One region of the Streptomyces sp. NPDC005648 genome, then DNA from elsewhere that is predicted to be linked to it. Evidence: riboswitches for the same ligand, from Rfam matches in the RefSeq annotation. Region 1 holds a riboswitch; each other region holds the start of a gene.
What was found. A riboswitch is a leader RNA that binds a small molecule or an ion and turns the genes downstream of it on or off. The one in region 1 is predicted to bind cobalamin.

Region 1 (5,325 bases):
CAGCAGGGCGGCGTGGTCAACAACGTCGCCGGGAACCAGACCGTTCACGGTGACCAGTCGGCCGTCTTCACGGCGGGCGGTCAGGAGGTGCGCGGTCTGGTCCGGGAACTGAGGGCGTCGATCGAGCAGACGCCGTTGCCGCCGGCGATCGAGCCCGAGGTCCGGGCCGAGCTGGACTCCCTGGACGTGGAGGCCGCCCGGCCGGAGCCGGACCGGGAGGCGGTGGCGGGCCGACTCGGCCGGATCACCCGCCTGCTGTCCTCTGCGGGTGCGCTGGCCACGGCCGGCGCCGGGCTGATCGGACCGCTCGGAGCGCTCGCGGGCTGGCTCGGCGCACTCGGCCAGCCGATCCTGCGGCTGATCGCGGGTTGACGGGGGGAGACGGAGGTCGACGCGAAGCAACGGCAGGTCGTGGGTGGCGCCGAGCCGTTCGCCGGACGCAAGCCGTTCGTCGAACGCAAGCCGCTCGCCGGGCGCAACCCGGCGACGAGCCGGGCGCAACCCGGCGACGAGCCGGGCGCAACCCGGCGACGATACGGGTCGTCGAGAGGCAGAGCCTGGAGGACCACAGGCCCACCGCCGCCTCGTCAGCGGCCGCCCGATCCGCCGCTGCCGAACGAGCCACTGCTTCCGTCGCTCCAGCGCGGACGTTCCCTGGACGGGGCCGAACGGGTCGGTGAATTGCCGTGGCCGGGGAGTTCGTGCGGGGTGAGCCGGCGGTCGCCGCGCGGCACCTCGTCGGGTTCGCGGCTCTCCAGGACTTCGCGGACCGGACCCTCGTCCGGCATCCGGGGCTGTTCCTCGGGGCGCGGCGGTGCGGGCTCGCGGCGGCGGATGCGGGCGCCCAGCACGAAGGCGCCGATCAGCACGGCCACGATCACCACACCGGCCGCGACGAGTCCCAGCGCGGCGGCGCTGCCGGCGGCGAAAACCATCGATGCGCTGTTCATGGCGTGCGAGTACCCGGGGCCTCGGTCCGAACACCGTGTTTGACGCGAGAGGCACCGGCTACCCGGACCGCGTGACTACGACGACATCCCAGCAGGAGCTCTTCCGGTTCCTGGAGGACCGGTTCACGTGCGCACAGGCGTGTACCGAGTGTGCGCGGGCGTGTGCCCTGCGCGCGAGCCTCGTGGACCCCGAGGGTACGGAAGAGCAGGAACTCGTACGGCGCAAGGGCATCATGTGCGCGGAGGTGTGCGACGCGACCTGCCGTGTGCTGTCCGAGCAGAACCGCCTGGACGAGGACGGCATCCGTATCCAGGTGGAGTGGTGCCGCACCGTGTGCCTGGAGTCCGCGCACGCCTTCGACCGCCTGGCGGGTGCCCAGGACGGCGCGAAGGCGTGCCGTGAGTGCGCGCAGGCGTGCACGGACTTCCTGGCGACACTGAACTGACGCGGGCGCGCGCCGTGCGGCGCTCCTCCCACGACGTCGCTCAGTCCCCGCCCCCGACCGGCCGGCCGAGCCGTACGTTCCAGCGGTCTGCTCTGCCGGTGAGTTCGACGGCGGTCAGCGGGGGTACGTCCGTGCGCCAGAAGGCGGAGTCGGGGGCGCCCAGGGCCCGTACCACCGCGGCTCGCACCACCTCGGGCTCGACCACGGCCAGGGTGCGGCCCGTGTGCGGCGTCACCGACCCGAGCCACTGAGCCACCCGGTCACAGACCGCCCGTACCGACTCCCCGCCGTGCGGTGCCGCGTCCGGGTCGGAGAGCCAGCGGGCCAGCGCGTCCGGCTCCCGCCCGCCCACCTCCGCCAGGCTCGCCCCGCGCCAGCGGCCCGCGTCCAGCCCGGCCAACTCCGGTACGGGCTCGGCGTCGAGGCCGAGGGCGTCGGCCGTCTCGCGGCAGCGCACCGTCGGGGAGGACCAGGCCCGGCCGGGTGCCGGGAGCGCTCCGGCCGCGGCCCGCGCCTGTCGCAGTCCCGAGGCGTCCAGGGAGCAGCCGTCGTCGAAGCGCGCCTCCCGCAGGGCGGCCGTGATCGCGGGTGAGATCAAGATCACGCGGCTCGTGCGATGTTCGTACGCGGCCCCCATATCGCTCCAAATTCCTCGATCCTACGGAGAGAACGGCTCACCGTGGACGCCTCGCGCGCCCCCGTGCGCTCTTGGCCCCACCCCGGCTTCGCGGTACCGTCGCGGACGATATCGACGATCGATGTCGACGACGGCACAGCGGAAGCCGGTGAGAAGCCGGCACGGTCGCGCCACTGTATGCCGGGCCGCCCACACCCTGGGGCGGGCCCGGTGAGTCAGACCCGCCCCGTCGTCCTGTGCACCACCGAGACGGGACGCGAGTTCCCCAGGAGGGCCTGCCATGGCGCAGTCTGTCGCTCAGCCGACCACCACCCCCACCGCCGTACCGGAGAAGCTGCCGATCGGCGCGATCGTCCCCTGGGCGGTCTTCTTCGGCATCCTGATGCTGGTCCTGCTCTACTTCGTCGGCGCGGAACAGGGCGCCACCTCCGTGATGAGCGGATCCGACGTCCACGAGTGGGTGCACGACGCCCGCCATCTGCTCGGCTTCCCCTGCCACTGACGGCGCCCGGGAAGACGTACGAGCCCATGAACTCCACAACCGTCCGCAACCTCCTGGTGCGCGGCATGCTCGCGGGACTCGCCGCGGGCCTGCTCGCCCTGGTCGTCGCCCGCTTCCTCGGTGAACCGCGCGTCGACGCGGCCATCGCCTACGAGGACACCCACACGCACGAGCACGGCATGGAGGTCGTCAGCCGCACGATGCAGTCCACCGCGGGCCTGGCCACCGGTGTCCTCGTCTACGGCGTCGCGTTCGGCGGCATCGCCGCCCTCGCGTACTGCTTCGCCCTGGGCCGTGTCGGCCGCTTCGGACCGCGTGCGAGCGCGCTGCTCCTGGCGGCCGCGGGCCTGATCGCCGTCTATGTCGTGCCGTTCCTGAAGTACCCGGCCAACCCGCCGGCCGTCGGCGACCCCGACACCATCGGCAGGCGCACCACGCTGTACTTCCTCATGGTGGCGCTGAGCGTGCTGCTCGCGATCGCCGCCGTGATCCTCGGCAAGCGCCTGGCACCCCGGCTGGGCAACTGGAACGCCACGCTCGCCGCCGGGGCGTTCCTCGTCCTCGCCGTCGGGCTCGCCTACGCGTTCCTGCCGTCCTTCGACGAGGTGCCGAAGACCTTCCCGGCCACCCTGCTCTGGCAGTTCCGGCTGGCGGCCCTCGCCGTCCAGCTGACCCTGTGGACCTCCTTCGGGCTGCTCTTCGGGCTGCTCGCGGAGCGGGTGCTCGCCCCCGAACGGGCGCGAACCACCGGCGTCACACAGGCAACTCCGGTCGCACACTGAGCACATGACCGGAACAGGGCCCCCGGAATCCGCCGTGGCGATCCGGGGGCCCTTTCCCGTCCCTCGCCATTCCCAATTTCTGGAACACGTTCTACCGTGTGCGCCGTCAGGACCGGCCTGGGATGCCTGGAGGCGCCGTGCACCTCGAATACACGCCCGAGCAGCAGCGGTTGCGCACCGAACTGCGCGCCTACTTCGCCGAGCTGGTGCCCGACAACGCCTACGCCCGGCACGGCGACCCCGCCGCGCAGAAGCGCTTCTACCGCGAGACCATCCGGCGCCTGGGCACGGACGGCTGGCTCGGCGTGGGCTGGCCGAAGGAGTACGGCGGCCGCGGGCTCACGGCGATGGAGCAGTTCATCTTCTTCGACGAGGCCGCCCAGGCCGGTGTTCCGCTGCCGCTGATGGCGCTCAACACCGTCGGCCCGACGATCATGCAGTTCGGCACGGACGAGCAGAAGGCGTACTTCCTGCCCAAGGTCCTCTCCGGCGAGATCGACTTCGCCATCGGCTACAGCGAGCCGGATGCCGGCACCGACCTGGCGTCCCTGAAGACGCGCGCGGTGCGGGACGGCGACGAGTACGTGGTCAACGGGCAGAAGATCTGGACGACCAACGGCGACACCGCGGACTGGGTGTGGCTGGCCACCCGCACCGACCCGGACGCCCCGCCGCACAAGGGCATCACCATGCTGCTGGTCCCCACCAGCGACCCGGGCTACTCCTGCACCGTCATCACCACCCTCGCCTCGCACGACACCACGGCCAGCTACTACGAGGACGTCCGCGTCCCCGTCTCCCGCCGCGTCGGCGCCGAGAACCAGGGCTGGCGGCTGATCACCAACCAGCTCAACCACGAGCGCGTCACCCTCGCCGCCCACGGCACCATGGCCATCCGCGCCCTGCACGACGTCCAGCGCTGGGCCATGGAAACCAAACTCGCCGACGGCCGCCGGGTGATCGACCTGCCCTGGGTGCGCCGCCTCCTCGCCCGGACCCATGTGAGGCTCGACGCGATGAAGCTCCTCAACTGGCAGATGGTGAACGCGGTCCAGAACGGCACCCTGACCCCGCAGGACGCCTCCGCCGTCAAGGTCTACGGCTCCGAGGCCCGCCGCGACGCCTACGCCTGGCTGATGGAGATCGTCGGCGCCGCGGGGGAGCTGAAGGAGGGCTCGGCCGGCACGGTGCTCCACGGCGAACTGGAGCGCGGCTACCGCTCGGCCGTCATCTTCACCTTCGGCGGCGGCAACAACGAGATCCAGCGGGAGATCATCTCGTGGATCGGTCTGGGGATGCCTCGGGTACGGCGTTAGCCTGCCTGTGACGAGGATCTTCGTCCTCCGGTGCCGGAAGCGCTGATGTGCGGCCTTGTGCGTCGAGCGGATGGGCATACGCGACGCGCGTGATCGCGGATGACCGGTGTGGACCCGCGTGTGCCGGCGCGCACTCCGGGCAGGCGAGCGGTTTGCTCATACTCCCGAGCCTCCCCGCACCGTTCAACGCCGGATGGGCTGAGGAGGAAGAGCGGCTACGGCCGAATCCAGGAAGGCCCGTCAACGCGGCGGGGGCTGCCACGGCGGCCAGCTCGACCCGGCCAGTGCGGCGTTCCCGGGGCCGCCACCCCCACGAACGTTGTGGCCGGCCACCGCATGCAACGGCCCACCCAACGAAAGGCGTCACTATGTCCGCCACCACCCTGGACATCGCAAGGCCAAGACCTCGATCCTCTGCTCGATGCACAGCGGGGCCGTGGGTGAGATCTCGCAGCCCGGCGGTCCCGTCTACGGCATCGAGCACAGCAACGGCGGTCTGATCTCCTTCGGCGGCGGGCTGCCGATCGTGGACGCGGACGGCCACGTGGCCGGGGCTGTCGGCGTCTCCGGTGGCACCGGGGGCCGCCGTGGCGCCGGACGGGCGCCCTTCGTCATGCGAGCCATGCGGACTCCTTGTGACGTATGCGGGGGAAGACGTCCGAGTGGCCCGCGACAGCGGACGTGCCCGTGGT
Region 2 (5,325 bases), on a different contig from region 1:
GACCAGACCGTCCGAGACGGTGCGGCGGGCGGTTTCCACCAGCTCCGCCCAGGCCCGCTCCTCCTCGGGGAGCGCACGCCTCCCCCTCCCTTCGGGCACATCCCGCACGCCCTCCCGGGCACCCCGCTCGTCACCCTGTTCGCGCCGCAGCTCAGCCATGCCGCGATCCTGCCAAACGCGCCCCCAAGTCGCCTGCGGGCCGGGGCACTTTAGAGCGGAAGCCGCACCTCCGAAAGGTTACGAACATGGATATATCGCCTTGTCATCGTGATTGGCCGGAGATCGGTCGGCATTCGTAGATCTTCCAGTAATCTCCCCGTGTTTTGTCGTGCACGTCGCCATTCCGGGGGGAAACATGGCCCGTGATCGCAAACCGTTCCGCCGCCGCACCCGCGCCGTCGCGGTCCTCGTGGCGGCGATGACCGTCGGAGGCACCGCGGCCACCGAACTGCCGGCGTCCGCCGCGAGCCTGCCGAAAGGACACGACGTCTCCTCGCACCAGAAGAACGTCGACTGGCCGGACGCGAAGGCGAAGGGCGCCAGGTTCGTCTACGTCAAGGCGACCGAGTCCGTCGACTACGCCAGCCCGTACTTCACCCAGCAGTACGACGGCGCCCGCCACGCCGGCATCATCCGCGGGGCGTACCACTTCGCCCTGCCGGACAAGTCGTCGGGCCGGGCGCAGGCGGCGTACTTCGTGAGCCACGGCGGAGGCTGGAAGGCGGACGGCTGGACGCTGCCGCCGGCCCTCGACATCGAATACAACCCGTACGACAAGAAGCACGGCTGCTACGGCATCCGCAAGGCGAGCATGGTCGGCTGGATCCGTTCGTTCAGCGACGAGGTGAGGCGGCTCACCGGCCGCCGTCCGGTGATCTACACGACCGCCCACTGGTGGAACACCTGCACCGGCGGCAGCCGCGCCTTCGCCGCCGACCACGCGCTGTGGATCGCCCGGCACGGCTCGGCGGACGCGGGGGCGCTGCCGAGCGGCTGGTCGTTCTGGACTTTCTGGCAGTACGGCAACAGCGGCAGCCTGCCGGGTGATCAGAATCTCTTCAACGGCTCGCAGGCCCGGCTGCGGAAGTTCGCGCGAGGCTACTGACGAGTCTGGACACCCTGAAGCCCCTCTCAGTTCATCTTCCGTTTACCCAGGTTGCCTACGGTCAACCGACCGATGACTTCGAACGATTGCCTGGGTAAATGGAAAACTTCTCGCTGATCCTCGCGATAGTGGTAATAACCGCTCTCGCGTTCGATTTCACGAACGGTTTCCACGACACCGCCAACGCGATGGCCACGACCATCTCGACCGGCGCACTCAAGCCCAAGGTCGCGGTGGCCATGTCCGCCGCGCTGAACCTGCTGGGCGCCTTTCTCTCCGTGGAGGTCGCCAACACGATCTCCAAGGGTCTCGTCGACGAGACCGGCATCCGTCCCGAGGTCATCTTCGCCGCGTTGGTGGGCGCGATCCTCTGGAACCTGCTGACCTGGCTGGTGGGCCTGCCCTCCAGCTCCTCGCACGCCCTGATGGGCGGTCTGATCGGCGCCACCATCGCCTCGGCCGGCACGGGTGCCGTCCACGGCGACGTCCTCGTCACCAAGGTGCTCATCCCGGCGCTGGCCGCCCCGGTCGTGGCGGGCCTCGCCGCGATGCTGGCGACCCGCCTGTCCTACGTCCTCGGCAGGAAGGCCCACGGCAAGGCGGCCGACAAGGGCTTCCGCGTCGGCCAGATCGCCTCGGCCGGCCTGGTCTCGCTGGCCCACGGCACGAACGACGCGCAGAAGACCATGGGCATCATCACCCTCGCCCTGGTCGCCGGCGGCGCCGTCGCCCCCGACTCGGACCCGCCCACCTGGGTCATCCTCTCCGCCGGTCTCGCCATCGCGCTCGGCACCTGGCTCGGCGGCTGGCGCATCATCCGCACGATGGGCAAGGGCCTGACCGAACTCCAGCCGCAGCAGGGCTTCGCCGCCCAGACCAGCGCGGCCACGGTCATCCTCGCCTCCTCGCACCTCGGCTTCTCCCTCTCCACCACCCACTCGGTCTCCGGTTCGGTGATGGGCGCGGGCCTGGGCCGCAAGGGCGGGGTGGTCCGCTGGTCGACGGCGACCCGGATGCTGGTCGCCTGGGTCCTCACCCTCCCCGCCGCCGCCCTGGTCGGTGCGGGCGCCGAGTCGGTCACCGACCTCGGCGACTGGGGCACGGGTGTGGTCGCGGTCTTCCTGATCGCCTCCAGCGCCGCGATCTGGAAGGTCTCCCGCCGCGAGGTCGTAGACGCGTCCAACGTCAACGACACCGAGGAGCCGCCCGGGGTCGTCACCACGGCGATCGCCGCCGTGACCCCGCCCCCCGCGGGCACGGTCACCGAGGACCTGACGGCCACGATCCCCGCCCCCGCTCCCGTCGCCCCCACCACCGGCACGGAGTCGGCCGCCCCGCCGGCCACCGTCTGAGCCCCGGTACGAAGGAAGAGAAGCAGCATGAAGATCGACTGGGCAGCTCTGGGCTCCGTCTTCGGCGTCAGCCTCGTGGTCACCGTGGGCCTCGTCGCCCTGTTCACCCTGGGCATCATGGGCCTGTCCCGCCGCGAACGGGCGGTGGCCGAGGGCGACTCGGCGCCCCTCGCGGTGGCGGGCGCCTACGTGGCGTTCGCGGGATGCGCGGCGGCGGTGGCGTACGGAATCTCCCTGATCATGAACAAGGCCTGAACCTCATCCGCACCTGGTGCCGGGACGGTGATCCGTCCCGGCACCACGCGTTTACGTGACCACGGCGACCACCTGTGTGTGGGCCTCAGCACACTCTCCCGTCGCAGGTCAACGGCAAGTTGACGGGTCTTCCAACACCGTGGTGGACTGCCGGAGCCATTTACGGCGGCAAGGGAGGAAGCCGGTGCGAGTCCGGCGCGGTCCCGCCACTGTCACCGGGGTAGCCATCCCCGGGAGCCAGGAACTCCCACCGCCGGTCTCGTCGAACCAGGGCGCGGACACCCTGAGTGAGGACATGTCGCCATGCCAGCCTGCCACTTGAGGCACAGCACCGGACCGTTGACCGACCCCACGGCAGGCTGAGCCGATGCGTGCCGATCGCGTCTTCGCGTACGGCGCCGCCGCCGGCCTCCTCGGTGACCGTCTCCTCGGCGATCCGCGCCGCGGACATCCGGTCGCCGTGTTCGGGCGGGCCGCGGGCGCCGTGGAGCGAGCGCTGTGGCGGGACCACCGCGGATGGGGCGCGCTGCACACCGCCGTGTGCGTGGGCGCCGCCGCGGGCCTCGGCGCCGTCGCGGCTTCGGTCGTACGACCCTCCCGTACCGCCTCCGTCGCGCTGACCGCCGCCGCCACCTGGGCCGTTGTCGGCGGCACCTCGCTCGCGCGCGAGGCCCGCGCCATCGGGCGTGCCCTGGAGGCGGGGGACGTCGAGGGGGCACGGGCGCGGCTGCCGCACCTGTGCGGACGCGATCCGCAGGCACTGGACGCGGACGGGATCGCACGGGCCGTCGTGGAGTCCGTCGCCGAGAACACCTCCGACGCGGTCGTGGGAGCGCTGGTGTGGGGCGCCGTGGGTGGTGTGCCGGGGCTGCTCGGCTTCCGGGCGGTGAACACGCTGGACGCGATGGTCGGGCACAAGTCGGCCCGGTACCGGCGCTACGGATGGGCCTCGGCGCGGCTGGACGACGTCGCCGGGTGGCCGGGGGCCCGGTTGACCGCCGTCCTCGCCACGGTCGCGGGCGGTGACCCCCGAGGGGCGGTACGGGCCTGGCGCGTGGACGCCGGCAAACACCCGAGCCCCAACGCCGGGCCCGTGGAGGCGTCGTTCGCGGGCGCGTTGGGCGTACGGCTGGGCGGAACCCTGTCGTACGGGGGGCGGGTCGAGCACCGGCCCGTGCTGAACACCGAGGGACGCGCCGTCGCCGTACCCGACATCGAACGAGCCGTACGGCTCTCCGGGCGCGTCGGTCTGCTGGCGCTCGGCGTCAGCGCCGCCGCGCGGCTCGCAGTGAAGGGACGCAGGTCATGAGCGGTGGTGGTCTTCTCGTCGCCGGTACCACCTCCGACGCCGGCAAGAGTGTCGTCACCGCCGGGATCTGCCGGTGGCTGGTGCGGCAGGGCGTCAAGGTGGCGCCCTTCAAGGCGCAGAACATGTCCCTCAACTCGTTCGTGACGCGCGAGGGCGCCGAGATCGGGCGGGCGCAGGCCATGCAGGCCCAGGCGTGCCGGATCGAGCCGACCGCGCTGATGAATCCCGTGCTGCTCAAGCCCGGCAGCGAGCAGAGCAGCCAGGTCGTGCTGATGGGCAGGCCGGTCGGCGAGCTCAGCGCGCGGGGGTATCACGGCGGGCGGCAGCGGAAGTTGCTCGGGACCGTGCTCGACTGTCTCGCCGAGTTGCGGGGCACGTATGACGCAGTGATCTGTGAAGGGGCGGGTTCCCCCGCCGAGATCAACCTGCGGCGGACCGACATCGTGAACATGGGGATCGCCCGAAACGCGCGGCTTCCCGTGCTCGTCGTCGGTGACATCGACCGCGGCGGGGTCTTCGCCTCCTTCTTCGGGACCGTCGCCCTGCTCTCGTCCGAGGACCAGGAGCTGGTCGCCGGGTTCCTCGTCAACAAGTTCCGGGGGGACGTCGGCCTTCTGGAGCCCGGGCTCGACATGCTGCACGGGCTCACCGGGCGGCGGACGTACGGCGTTCTGCCGTTCCAACACGGGCTGGGCATCGACGAGGAGGACGGGCTGCGGGTCTCGCTTCGGGGCACCGTCCGCGAGTCGAACACCGCCCCGCCCGTCGGCGAGGACGTGCTGCGGGTCGCCGTGTGCGCGATCCCGCTGATGTCCAACTTCACGGACGTGGACGCCCTCGCCGCCGAACCGGGCGTCGTCGTGCGGTTCGTGGACCGGCCGGAGGAACTGGCCGACGCGGACCTGGTGGTGATTCCCGGGACCCGGGGGACCGTCCGGGCGCTGGAGTGGCTGCGGGAGCGGGGGCTCGCGCAGGCGCTGGTGCGCCGGGCGGCCGAGGGGCGGCCCGTGCTGGGCATCTGCGGTGGCTTCCAGGTCCTCGGTGAGCGCATCGAGGACGACGTCGAGTCGCGCGCGGGGCAGGTCGAGGCCCTCGGCGTGCTCCCCGTCCGGGTGCGGTTCGCCCGGGAGAAGACCCTCACCCGGCCGGTGGGCGAGGCCCTCGGCGAGCGGGTCGAGGGGTACGAGATCCATCACGGCGTCGCCTCGGTATCCGACGGGGAGGCCTTCCTCGACGGGTGCCGCGTCGGTCAGACCTGGGGCACCCACTGGCACGGTTCGCTGGAGTCGGACGGCTTCCGGCGG
Region 3 (5,325 bases), on a different contig from region 1:
GCTGGACGTCATGGGCATCGGCGGCAGCGCGGGCTCCAACTGGTTCGTGAAGGACCTGCCGCTGCTGATCGCCTTCGGCGTGCTGGCGGCCTACACCTACTCCTCCGGCCTGCGCGCCCCGGCCCTGATCGCGTTCGTCAAGGACACGCTGATCTACATCGTCATCGCGGTGGCGATCATCTACATCCCGATCAAGCTGGGCGGCTTCGACGACATCTTCGCCTCGGCGAACGAGAAGTTCACCAAGGCGGGCGCGGGCGCCCTGGTCTCCCCGCCGGCGGCCCAGTGGACGTACGCCACCCTGGCGTTGGGCTCCGCGCTGGCGCTCTTCATGTACCCGCACTCGATCACCGCGACGCTCTCCTCGAAGAGCCGCGAGGTGATCCGCCGCAACACCACGATCCTGCCGCTGTACTCGCTGATGCTGGGGCTGCTCGCGCTCCTCGGCTTCATGGCGATCAAGAGCGGGGTGTCCGTCACCAACCCCCAGCTGGCGATCCCCCAGCTCTTCGAGAACATGTTCCCGAGCTGGTTCGCGGGCGTGGCCTTCGCGGCGATCGGCATCGGGGCGCTGGTCCCGGCGGCGATCATGTCGATCGCGGCCGCGAACCTCTTCACCCGCAACATCTACAAGGACTTCATCAAGCCGGACGCGACGCCGGAGCAGGAGACCAAGGTCTCCAAGCTGGTCTCGCTGCTGGTGAAGGTCGGTGCGCTGGTCTTCGTCCTCACCATGGACAAGACGGTCGCCATCAACTTCCAGCTCCTGGGCGGCATCTGGATCCTGCAGACCTTCCCGGCCCTGGTCGGCGGCCTGTTCACCCGCTGGTTCCACCGCTGGGCGCTGCTCGCCGGCTGGGCGGTCGGCATGGTCTACGGCACGGTGGCCGCGTACAACGTCGCGTCCCCGACCAACCCCGGCCAGAAGCACTTCGGCGGCTCCAACGCCGAGATCCCCGGCCTCGGCGAGATGGGCTACATCGGCCTGACCGCGTTCACGCTGAACGTGGCGGTGACCGTGGTCCTGACCTTCGCCCTGAAGGCGCTGAAGGCTCCCGAGGGCGTCGACGAGACCAAGCCGTCCGACTACACGGCGGACGCGGGCGACCCGGGGGTGGAGGTGGAGCTGCCACCGGCGACGGCGGGCGCCTCCCACTAGGGCGTGTCGCGAAAGCCCCGCCTGCCGACGGGCCGCCGGAGTCGTCCGGCGGCCCGTTGTCGTATCCGTCCGGCACACTCGGGTTCATGGACATCGTGATCCGGCCGGTGGAACCCACCGAATACGACGAGATCGGCGAGATCACCGCTCAGGCCTACCTCCAGGACGGCCTCCTGGCCTTCGGTGACAGCGACTGGTACCTGGACGAGCTGCGGAACGTGGCCAAGCGCGCCGCCGCCGCGGAAGTGCTCGTGGCCACCCTGGACGGCCGGCTGCTCGGCACCGTCACCCATGTCCCCGCCGGCGGCCCGATGGCCGACCTCGCCGGCCCCGGCGAGGCGGAGATCCGCATGCTCGCCGTGGCCGGGGCGGCTCGGGGCCGCGGCGCCGGAGAGGCCCTCGTGCGTGCCTGCGTCGACCGGGCGAAGGCCGCCCCCGGCTGCACCGGAGTCGTCCTGTCCACCCAGCCGGTCATGCGCGCCGCCCACCGCATCTACGGACGCCTCGGCTTCGTCCGCGCCCCCGAGCGCGACTGGCGGCCGATCCCCGGTGACGACTTCACCCTCATCACCTATCAGTTGACGTTCTGACACGCTCCGAAGTCACCGCGACACAACATCTGGGGCCACTCCCGTCAGCCGGCACAACATGTATGCTCATGCTCGCTGTCGCCGCAGGGGAATCCGGTGCGAATCCGGAACTGTCCCGCAACGGTGTACTTGTGCATGTCCGTTCCCCCGAACCGTCCTGCACAGGCGTGAGTCCGAGGACCTGCCGACAGTGCGCCCGGCCATCCGGCCCGGGCGCCTGACGTCCGGGCCTCGTGGAATGGGCCGGTGGACGCGACGCGCCGTGCGCTCGTGAGCTGCCCCCTGCCCTCCCAAGGCCCCGTGCCGAGCGAGGGAGAGCCCCACGTGACCATCGCGCCAGCCGAACCGGCTTCAGCGACCACGACCGCGACCACGACCGCCCCTGTGGACGAGGACGGTCCCGAAGCCGCCCTGCTGCGGACCCTGACCGAGCTGACCGCCGACCTCCCCGACACCGACCCGGGCCGGGTCGCCGCGGCGGCGCTGCGCGGCCGGTCCGCGCACGCGGACGAGGCGGAGTTGCGCGAGCTGGCCACGGAGGCCGCCGCCGGGCTCATCTCCGAGGACCCCGCCTACAGCAGGCTGGCCGCCCGGCTCCTGACGATCGGCATCGCCGCCGAGGCCGCCTCCCAGGGCGTCACGTCCTTCACCGAGTCCGTCGCCGTCGGCCACCGCGAGGGGCTCGTCGCCGACCGCACGGCGGAGTTCGTGCGCGTCCACGCCGACCGCCTGGACGCGCTGATCGACCGCCGGGCCGACGACCGCTTCGGCTACTTCGGCCTGCGCACCCTGCACAGCCGCTACCTGCTGCGCCACCCGATCACCCGCAAGGTGATCGAGACGCCCCAGCACTTCATGCTCCGGGTGGCGAGCGGTCTCGCCGAGGACACCGGGTCCGGCGCGGAGGCGGGCTCCCGCGCCGTCGACGAGGTGGCCGACCTCTACGGCCTGATGAGCCGCCTCGACTACCTCCCCTCCTCCCCCACCCTCTTCAACTCCGGCACCCGGCACCCCCAGATGTCGTCCTGCTACCTCCTCGACTCACCCCGGGACGAGCTGGACTCCATCTACGACCGCTACCACCAGGTCGCCCGTCTCTCGAAGCACGCCGGCGGCATCGGCATCGCCTACTCCCGCATCCGCGCCCGGGGTTCACTGATCCGCGGCACCAACGGGCACTCCAACGGCATCGTCCCGTTCCTCAAGACCCTCGACGCCTCGGTCGCCGCGGTGAACCAGGGCGGCCGGCGCAAGGGTGCCGCCGCGGTCTACCTGGAGACCTGGCACTCCGACATCGAGGAGTTCCTGGAACTGCGCGACAACACCGGTGAGGACGCCCGCCGTACGCACAACCTGAACCTTGCGCACTGGATCCCGGACGAGTTCATGCGCCGGGTCGACGCCGACGAGCAGTGGAGCCTCTTCTCCCCCGCCGACGTACCGGAGCTGACGGACCTGTGGGGCGAGGAGTTCGACACGGCGTACCGCCGGGCGGAGGCCGCGGGTCTGGCCCGTAGGACCATCGCCGCCCGTGACCTCTACGGCCGTATGATGCGCACCCTCGCACAGACCGGCAACGGCTGGATGACCTTCAAGGACGCCGCCAACCGCACCGCGAACCAGACCGCCGAACCCGGCCATGTCATCCACTCCTCCAACCTGTGCACGGAGATCCTGGAGGTCACGGACGACGGGGAGACGGCGGTCTGCAACCTGGGCTCGGTGAACCTGGGAGCGTTCGTGTCCGGTCAGGACATCGACTGGGAGCGGCTGGACGCGACGGTCCGCACCGCCGTCACCTTCCTCGACCGCGTGGTCGACATCAACTTCTACCCGACCGAGCAGGCGGGCCGGTCGAACGCGCGCTGGCGCCCCGTCGGCCTCGGCGCGATGGGCCTCCAGGACGTCTTCTTCAAGCTGCGCCTGCCCTTCGACTCCCCCGAGGCCAAGGCGCTCTCCAGCCGTGTCGCCGAGCGGATCATGCTCGCCGCGTACGAGGCCTCCGCCGACCTGGCCGAGCGCGCCGGCCCCCTCCCGGCCTGGGAGAAGACCCGTACCGCCCGGGGCGTCCTGCACCCCGACCACTACGCCACCGAGCCCACCTGGCCGGACCGCTGGGCGGCACTGCGCCGCCGTGTCGCCGAAGTGGGGCTGCGCAACAGCCTGTTGCTGGCGATCGCGCCGACGGCCACCATCGCCTCCATCGCGGGCGTCTACGAGTGCATCGAGCCGCAGGTCTCCAACCTCTTCAAGCGCGAGACCCTCTCCGGCGAGTTCCTCCAGGTCAACTCCTATCTGGTGCGGGACCTCAAGGAGCTCGGCGTCTGGGACGCCCGCACCCGTGAGGCGCTGCGGGAGGCGAACGGCTCGGTCCAGGAGCTCGCCTGGATCCCGGCGGACGTACGGGCGCTGTACCGCACGGCGTGGGAGATCCCGCAGCGTGCCCTGATCGACATGGCGGCGGCCCGCACCCCGTACCTCGACCAGTCCCAGTCCCTGAACCTGTTCCTGGAGACCCCGACCATCGGCAAGCTCTCGTCGATGTACGCGTACGCCTGGAAGCAGGGCCTGAAGACGACGTACTACCTGCGCTCGCGCCCGGCGACCAGGATCGCCCGCGCGGCCCGGGCGACCGTCCCGCCGCCGCAGGTGACGTCGGAGGAAGCCGTCGCCTGTTCCCTGGAAAACCCCGAGTCCTGCGAGGCCTGCCAGTGATGCCCAGCAACCAGAACCTTCTCGACCCCGGCTTCGAGCTCACCCTGAGGCCCATGCGCTACCCGGACTTCTACGAGCGCTACCGGGACGCCATCAAGAACACCTGGACGGTGGAGGAGGTCGACCTCCACTCCGACGTCTCCGACCTGGCGAAGCTGACGCCGGGCGAGCAGCACCTGATCGGGCGCCTGGTGGCCTTCTTCGCGACCGGCGACTCGATCGTGGCGAACAACCTGGTGCTGACGCTGTACAAGCACATCAACTCCCCCGAGGCCAGGCTCTATCTGAGCCGCCAGCTGTTCGAGGAGGCCGTCCACGTCCAGTTCTATCTGACCCTGCTGGACACCTATCTCCCCGACCCGGACGACCGCGCCGCGGCCTTCGCCGCGGTCGAGAACATCCCCTCCATCCGTGAGAAGGCCGAGTTCTGCTTCAGGTGGATCGACTCGGTCGAGAAGCTGGACCGCCTGGAGTCCAGGGCCGACCGCCGTCGCTTCCTCCTCAACCTGATCTGCTTCGCGGCCTGCATCGAGGGCCTGTTCTTCTACGGCGCCTTCGCCTACGTCTACTGGTTCCGCAGCCGGGGCCTGCTGCACGGTCTGGCCACCGGCACCAACTGGGTGTTCCGCGACGAGACCATGCACATGAGCTTCGCCTTCGACGTGGTCGACACCGTCCGCAAGGAGGAGCCGGACCTCTTCGACGAGCGGCTGCGGCAGGAGGTGACGGACATGCTGAGGGAGGCGGTCGAGGCCGAGCTGCAGTTCGGGCGCGATCTGTGCGGTGACGGGCTGCCCGGCATGAACACCGAGTCGATGCGGCAGTACCTGGAGTGCGTGGCCGACCAGCGCCTCACCCGGC
Region 4 (5,325 bases), on a different contig from region 1:
AATGTCCACTCCCTCTCGCGCGGGTGAAGGAATGAGTGGGCCTTCCGCACCTCACACCCTCGCCAGACCGCCTCAGCCGACAGTCCCTGCAGCAGGAGAAGCGACCTTCGGCGGAGCCCCCGAAGGCATGATGAGTCGTCGGCGCTCGTCGTCCTTGAGCGCGGTCACGATCGGATGGAGGTTCCCAGCCGTGAGCAACGGGGACCAGATCCCCGCCTTCCTTTGGCTGTTGACTGCGCGCATTGGGATGCGGGCCATCTGCAAGGAACAGTTCCAGCCCCGGCCCACCGTACGGAACCTTCTCGATGCGCCCGCTGGTTCCAGACCGTGCCGAGGGTCGGTGATCCGAACGCAGCACTCGGCGAGAGCCCCTTGATCACCTCATGACCCTTCGCCCACCGGGCCCGCGCGACGGGCCGCTCGCTGTGGGCATCTGGGGGCTGGCGGGCGCTGCCGACTCACCGCCACCAGCGGCCGCAGAGTCGTCGTCGATCATCAGGACACCACCATCCCGCAAGGCACCGGCCGAGAGCCAGTCACTCGGCATCCAGGCTCCACCACCCGCGCTGGAAACGAGACCGTTCGACTGCCCGTACTGCCGTGCAGAGCCGAAAGACACCCGCCAGCAGTGGGAGTCCCCCTGGGACTTTTCTGGGACTTCCGGCCCCATCAAGCGGCACGAGCGTGAAACAGCCGAAAGGTCATTCGCGCAGGTCAGCGACCACAGGTCGCTCATCGTGGCAGGTCACCACGTTCGCTGGTCTCTTCCGGGACATCTGACGACACCCCCGACCGACAGAGGTCGTCACAGCCAGCCGTTGCGTTTGAAGCCGCGGTGGAGGAGGAAGCAGGCGACGGCGATGACGCCCAGGACCAGGGGATAGCCGAAGGTCCAGCGCAGTTCGGGCATGTGGTCGAAGTTCATGCCGTACAGACCGCACACCATGGTGGGTACGGCGACGATCGCGGCCCAGGCGGTGATCCTGCGGGCGTCGTCGTTCTGCGCGACGGCGACCTGGGCGAGGTGGGCCTGGAGGATGGAGTCGAGCAGGGAGGCGAAGGACGTGATCTGCTCGGTGACGCGGGCCAGATGGTCGGCGACGTCGCGGAAGTAGGGCCGTATGTCGGCGGCGACGGCGCGCAGCGGCTTCGTGGAGAGCGTCTCCAGAGGGCGGGCCAGTGGGACCACGGCCCGCTTCAGCTCCAGGAGTTCACGCTTGAGCTGGTAGATACGGCCGGCGTCCGCGGTCCGGTCGCCCTGCGGGGAGAAGACCTCGGTCTCCACCTCGTCGATGTCGTCCTGGACGGCGTCGGTGACGGTCAGGTAGTCGTCGACGACATGGTCCGCGATGGCGTGCAGCACCGCCGACGGACCCTTGGCCAGCTGCTCGGGACGGGCTTCCAGATCCTCGCGCAGCGGGCCCAGGGAGCCGTGCCGGCCGTGGCGGACGGTGATGACGAAGTCGGGGCCGGCGAAGACCATGATCTCGCCGGTGTTGACGACCTCGCTGGTCGCGGTGAGCCGCTCGTGCTCGACATAGGTGACCGTCTTGAAGACGGCGAACAGGACATCGCCGTAGCTCTCCAGCTTGGGCCGCTGATGGGCCAGTACGGCGTCCTCGACGGCGAGGGGATGCAGGCCGAAGATCTCGGCGACCTCGGTGAACTCCGTCTCGGACGGTTCGTGCAGGCCGAGCCAGACGAAGTCGTGGCCGTGCCTGCGCACCCGGCGGACGGCTTCCTCGACGGTGTCCGTCACGGGCTGCCGTACGCCCGCCCGGTAGACGACGCAGTTGACGACCGAGGAGCCGAGCGGTGAGCGGGCGGGGTGGCTGAGGTCCACGCGGCCACGGCCGCTCCGCCCCAGGCGGGCCACTTTGCGCAGGTTGCCGACCATCGACATGCGGAAACCCCCTTCGCCGGGTGCGGACAGTGTGCCAGCAGACGGTGAACGCCGGTCCCGGACCGCGGCGACGGGTACGCCCCGCCGTGGGCCGGGCGGGGCGCGTCAGCCGCCGTCGGCCAGACGGGTGGCCCAGCGCTGTTCGACCTTGGCCAGGCGCCAGTACGCCAGCGCCGCCACCCACACGACCACGAAGAGGCCGACGATGATGTAGCCGACGTTGTCCAGGTCGAGGCCGGCGATCCAGCCGGTGACGGCGTCGGTCAGGGCGAGTTTGTCGTGCAGGACGCCGACGAGTTCGATCGTGCCGATGAAGAAGGCCACGGCGATGGACAGACCGGTGATAGTGAGGTTGTAGAAGACCTTGCGGACCGGGTTGGAGAAGGCCCACTGGTAGGCGAAGTTCATGAAGGTGCCGTCCAGCGTGTCGAACAGGCTCATCCCGGCGGCGAAGAGGAGCGGCAGGCAGAGGATCGCGTACCAGGGCAGGCCGGCCGCCGCGCCGGAACCCGCCATCACCATCAGGGTGACCTCGGTCGCCGTGTCGAAGCCGAGGCCGAACAGGAAACCGAGCGGGAACATCTGGCCGGGGCGGGTGATGGACTTGGTCAGCCGGCCGAGAATGCGGTTCATGAAGCCCCGGGAATCCAGGTGCTGTTCGAGTTCCTTCTCGTCGTACGTCCCCGCCCGCATCGCCCGGAACACCTTCAGGATGCCCAGGAGCGCCACCAGGTTGAGGGCGGCGATGACGTAGAGGAACGAACCGGAGATCGTCGTGCCCAGCACCCCGAGGACCTGGTGGGTGCTGGAGCCCTCGTTCATGATCCGGCCGGCCAGCTGGGTGCCGCCCGCGATGAGGGCGGCGAGGACCACGACCACGCTGGAGTGGCCGAGCGCGAACCAGAACCCCACCGACACCGGCCGTTTGCCGTCCGCCATCAGCTTGCGGGTGGTGTTGTCGATCGCGGCGATGTGGTCCGCGTCGAAGGCGTGCCGCATCCCCAGCGTGTACGCGGTGATACCCAGACCGATGCCGAACGCCTTGGAGCCGACCTCGTAGTGACCCGGGACGACCAGCAGGAACAGGATCCCGAAGGCGACGACATGCAGGGCGACGATCACCGCCATCAGTCCGACGGTCTTGACGGTGTCCTCGCGTCGCCAGCGGAAGGAGGCAGGGACAGGCTCGGTCATGCGGTCACGCTCCAGCACCTCGTGGATCAACTCGTGAAGTGCCGCGGCCGGTCTCCTGGCTGACGGGTCGTACGCTTCCGTCCCGGCCTTCCCATCCGCCTGGCGGCGAACAGTGGCCGTACCCGAATGGGACGGAGACTCCCCGATCACAGTGGCGAGGGCCGCGTCGGTTTCCCACCGACTTCCCGAGCACCACGGCCTGCCCACCGTAGAGGTGCCCTGCGGTCCCTGCATAGCTGCGCAGCCACGCAGGTATGCAAGATCACATCAGGGGCCGTCGCACGGTCCGCCTGCTGAGAGGATGGCCCCATGCACCGCGTCCCCGCCGAGCGCGCCGACCGTCGCACCATCGACGGACACCGGGTCTGCGACGCCATCGCCGCCATCGGCGAACCCGCCCATGTCCGCGCCTGGGCCGAACGGTTCGCCCTCCTCTCGGACCCGGGCCGCCTCGCCCTGCTGCTCGCCCTGCACCGGACGGGCCCCCTCGCCGTCTCCGACCTCGCGATCGCGACCGGCATGAACGACCCGGCCGTCTCCCAGGCCCTGCGCCTGCTGCGAGCCGCCGGGATCGTGGCCGGCGAGAGGGAGGGACGGGTGGTGCGGTACCAGGTGATCGACCCGATAACCGGCAACCTCCTGAACCACTGCCTGGCAGACGGAGAGTGAGCCGCGCGGCCGGGGGGTGGGAGCGGCAGCGGCGGAGGGGTGGCCGCGGCGGGCGGCGGGATGGCCACGGCGGGCGGACGGGTGCGGGGAGGGAGGGGGCGCGGGAAGGGAGCGGGCGCCGGAAAGGGCCGGCCCGGCATGTGGTGGGGGGCGGCGGGCGGGGCGGCGAGCCGTGGGCGCGACGGGCGGTGACTGCGACAAGCGGGCAGCAGCGGCAAGCGGCGGGCGCGACGGGCGGTGACTGCGACGAGCGGGCAGCAGCGGCAAGCGGCGGGCGCGACGGGCGGTGACTGCGACAAGCGGGCAGCAGCGGCAAGCGGCGGGCGCGACGGGCGGGTAGGCGGCAGGTGAAGGCCGATGAGCGGGTGGGCACGGCAAGCGAGCGGTGGGCGGGCCCGGCGAGCGGGGGGGTGGCGTAGGAGCCTTTGGTTGGTGGGGTTGGGCGTCCTCAGACGTGGGTGAGCAGGGCCTCCAGTGGGCGGGGGACGTGGCGGAGGTCCAGGTGGGCGACCAGGGCCTGGGCGTAGAGCGCCTTGCGGCCGCTGTGGGTGCCCATGAAGCGCCGTAGTTGGTGCTCCACGGGGCGTTCCCGCTGGGCGGGCTGGCTCTGGAAGGTACGGAAGGGGCGCGTCTCGCCCTGGGCCTCGATCACCTGACGCACCCCCTCGGGGCCGAGGGCGCGGATCAGCTCGTCCTCCAGGTCGGCGACGCACACATGGAACCCGAGCGCCTCCAGGTCCGCGGGGGTGAGACCGGAGCCGAGCCCGACCCGCTCCAGATGACGCCGGAAGTGCCGCTCCTCGCCGATGTCGCACAGACCCGCCAGCGGGAGGCCGAGTCCCGGAGGGCCGCAGACATCCAGAAAACGCCCGATGTTCGTCGCGCCACCGAGCGGCACCACAGCGGTTCCCTCCGCGCCGAGGTCGCGGCCCCGGCGCGCGGCCAGCGCCTCGAGCGCGACCTGGTCGCTGGTTCCCTCGACGAGGACGATCGTCCGCAGCCTGTCGCCGACCAGTGCCCGCGCCTCCGCGGCGGCCGTGTCAGCGCCCGCCCCACCGGCCGCCCACACGGTCAACGCCCGGCGGAACCGCCCCAATTCGTCCACGAGACCTCGCTTCCCCCACGCCATCCTGGCACTGCCGAGATGCGGTACGCACGCGGGTTTTCCGAGGCCGACACCGACATCCCCCGGCGGGAGCGACCGGCGGGAGCGACCGACACGGTTCACCCGCCGTCCGCTCGCAGTGCCCGGTCGATCTCACCCAGTGCGCCGGTCAGCCGGGGGTGGTCGGCGGCCGGCACCGGCTTGACGAAGAACTCCTCTGCGACCGGACGGCGGTGCGAGGCCACCGGGGGCGGTCGGAACGTCCCCGGTGGCCTCGACGCCGCCATCGGCCCGGCCCGGCTCGGTCCGGCTCGGTCCGGCTCGGTCCCGGCTCAGTCCCGGGTCAGGGTGATGTCCTGGCGGTCGAGCGCGTGGAAGCGGGGCAGGGGCAGGCCGCCCTGGGGGTGCAGCTCCATGATCGTGGCCTCGACGCTCGCGGTGCCGGTCTCCAGGC

Region 2: another riboswitch for cobalamin. It lies ahead of ABZT17_RS13490 (cobalamin biosynthesis protein); the one in region 1 lies ahead of ABZT17_RS36785 (CbtB domain-containing protein).
Region 3: another riboswitch for cobalamin. It lies ahead of ABZT17_RS25860 (ribonucleoside-diphosphate reductase subunit alpha); the one in region 1 lies ahead of ABZT17_RS36785 (CbtB domain-containing protein).
Region 4: another riboswitch for cobalamin. It lies ahead of ABZT17_RS33110 (HoxN/HupN/NixA family nickel/cobalt transporter); the one in region 1 lies ahead of ABZT17_RS36785 (CbtB domain-containing protein).

What each region holds. Positions count from the first base shown of each region.
Region 1 is NZ_JBEXCS010000095.1:4,116-9,440, reverse strand. Features, by position in the region: gene ABZT17_RS36805 (hypothetical protein) at 1-372, shown strand, start outside; gene ABZT17_RS36800 (DUF6479 family protein) at 588-950, opposite strand; gene ABZT17_RS36795 (ferredoxin) at 1,022-1,396, shown strand; gene ABZT17_RS36790 (histidine phosphatase family protein) at 1,437-2,033, opposite strand; cobalamin riboswitch at 2,138-2,277, shown strand; gene ABZT17_RS36785 (CbtB domain-containing protein) at 2,314-2,535, shown strand; gene ABZT17_RS36780 (CbtA family protein) at 2,562-3,317, shown strand; gene ABZT17_RS36775 (acyl-CoA dehydrogenase family protein) at 3,455-4,633, shown strand; partial or broken gene ABZT17_RS36770 (heme-binding protein) at 4,953-5,201, shown strand; gene ABZT17_RS36765 (FAD-dependent oxidoreductase) at 5,245-5,325, opposite strand, start outside.
Region 2 is NZ_JBEXCS010000018.1:58,984-64,308, reverse strand. Features, by position in the region: gene ABZT17_RS13510 (class II aldolase/adducin family protein) at 1-159, opposite strand, end outside; gene ABZT17_RS13505 (lysozyme) at 356-1,105, shown strand; gene ABZT17_RS13500 (inorganic phosphate transporter) at 1,204-2,457, shown strand; gene ABZT17_RS13495 (hypothetical protein) at 2,485-2,712, shown strand; cobalamin riboswitch at 2,839-2,979, shown strand; gene ABZT17_RS13490 (cobalamin biosynthesis protein) at 3,080-4,021, shown strand; gene ABZT17_RS13485 (cobyric acid synthase) at 4,018-5,325, shown strand, end outside.
Region 3 is NZ_JBEXCS010000048.1:42,899-48,223, reverse strand. Features, by position in the region: gene mctP (monocarboxylate uptake permease MctP) at 1-1,159, shown strand, start outside; gene ABZT17_RS25865 (GNAT family N-acetyltransferase) at 1,246-1,749, shown strand; cobalamin riboswitch at 1,805-1,953, shown strand; gene ABZT17_RS25860 (ribonucleoside-diphosphate reductase subunit alpha) at 2,074-4,464, shown strand; gene ABZT17_RS25855 (ribonucleotide-diphosphate reductase subunit beta) at 4,464-5,325, shown strand, end outside.
Region 4 is NZ_JBEXCS010000075.1:43,148-48,472, reverse strand. Features, by position in the region: gene ABZT17_RS33115 (magnesium and cobalt transport protein CorA) at 806-1,903, opposite strand; gene ABZT17_RS33110 (HoxN/HupN/NixA family nickel/cobalt transporter) at 2,009-3,097, opposite strand; cobalamin riboswitch at 3,125-3,323, opposite strand; gene ABZT17_RS33105 (metalloregulator ArsR/SmtB family transcription factor) at 3,407-3,766, shown strand; gene ABZT17_RS33100 (TOPRIM nucleotidyl transferase/hydrolase domain-containing protein) at 4,215-4,871, opposite strand; gene ABZT17_RS33095 (hypothetical protein) at 4,991-5,116, opposite strand; gene ABZT17_RS33090 (DUF6299 family protein) at 5,204-5,325, opposite strand, start outside.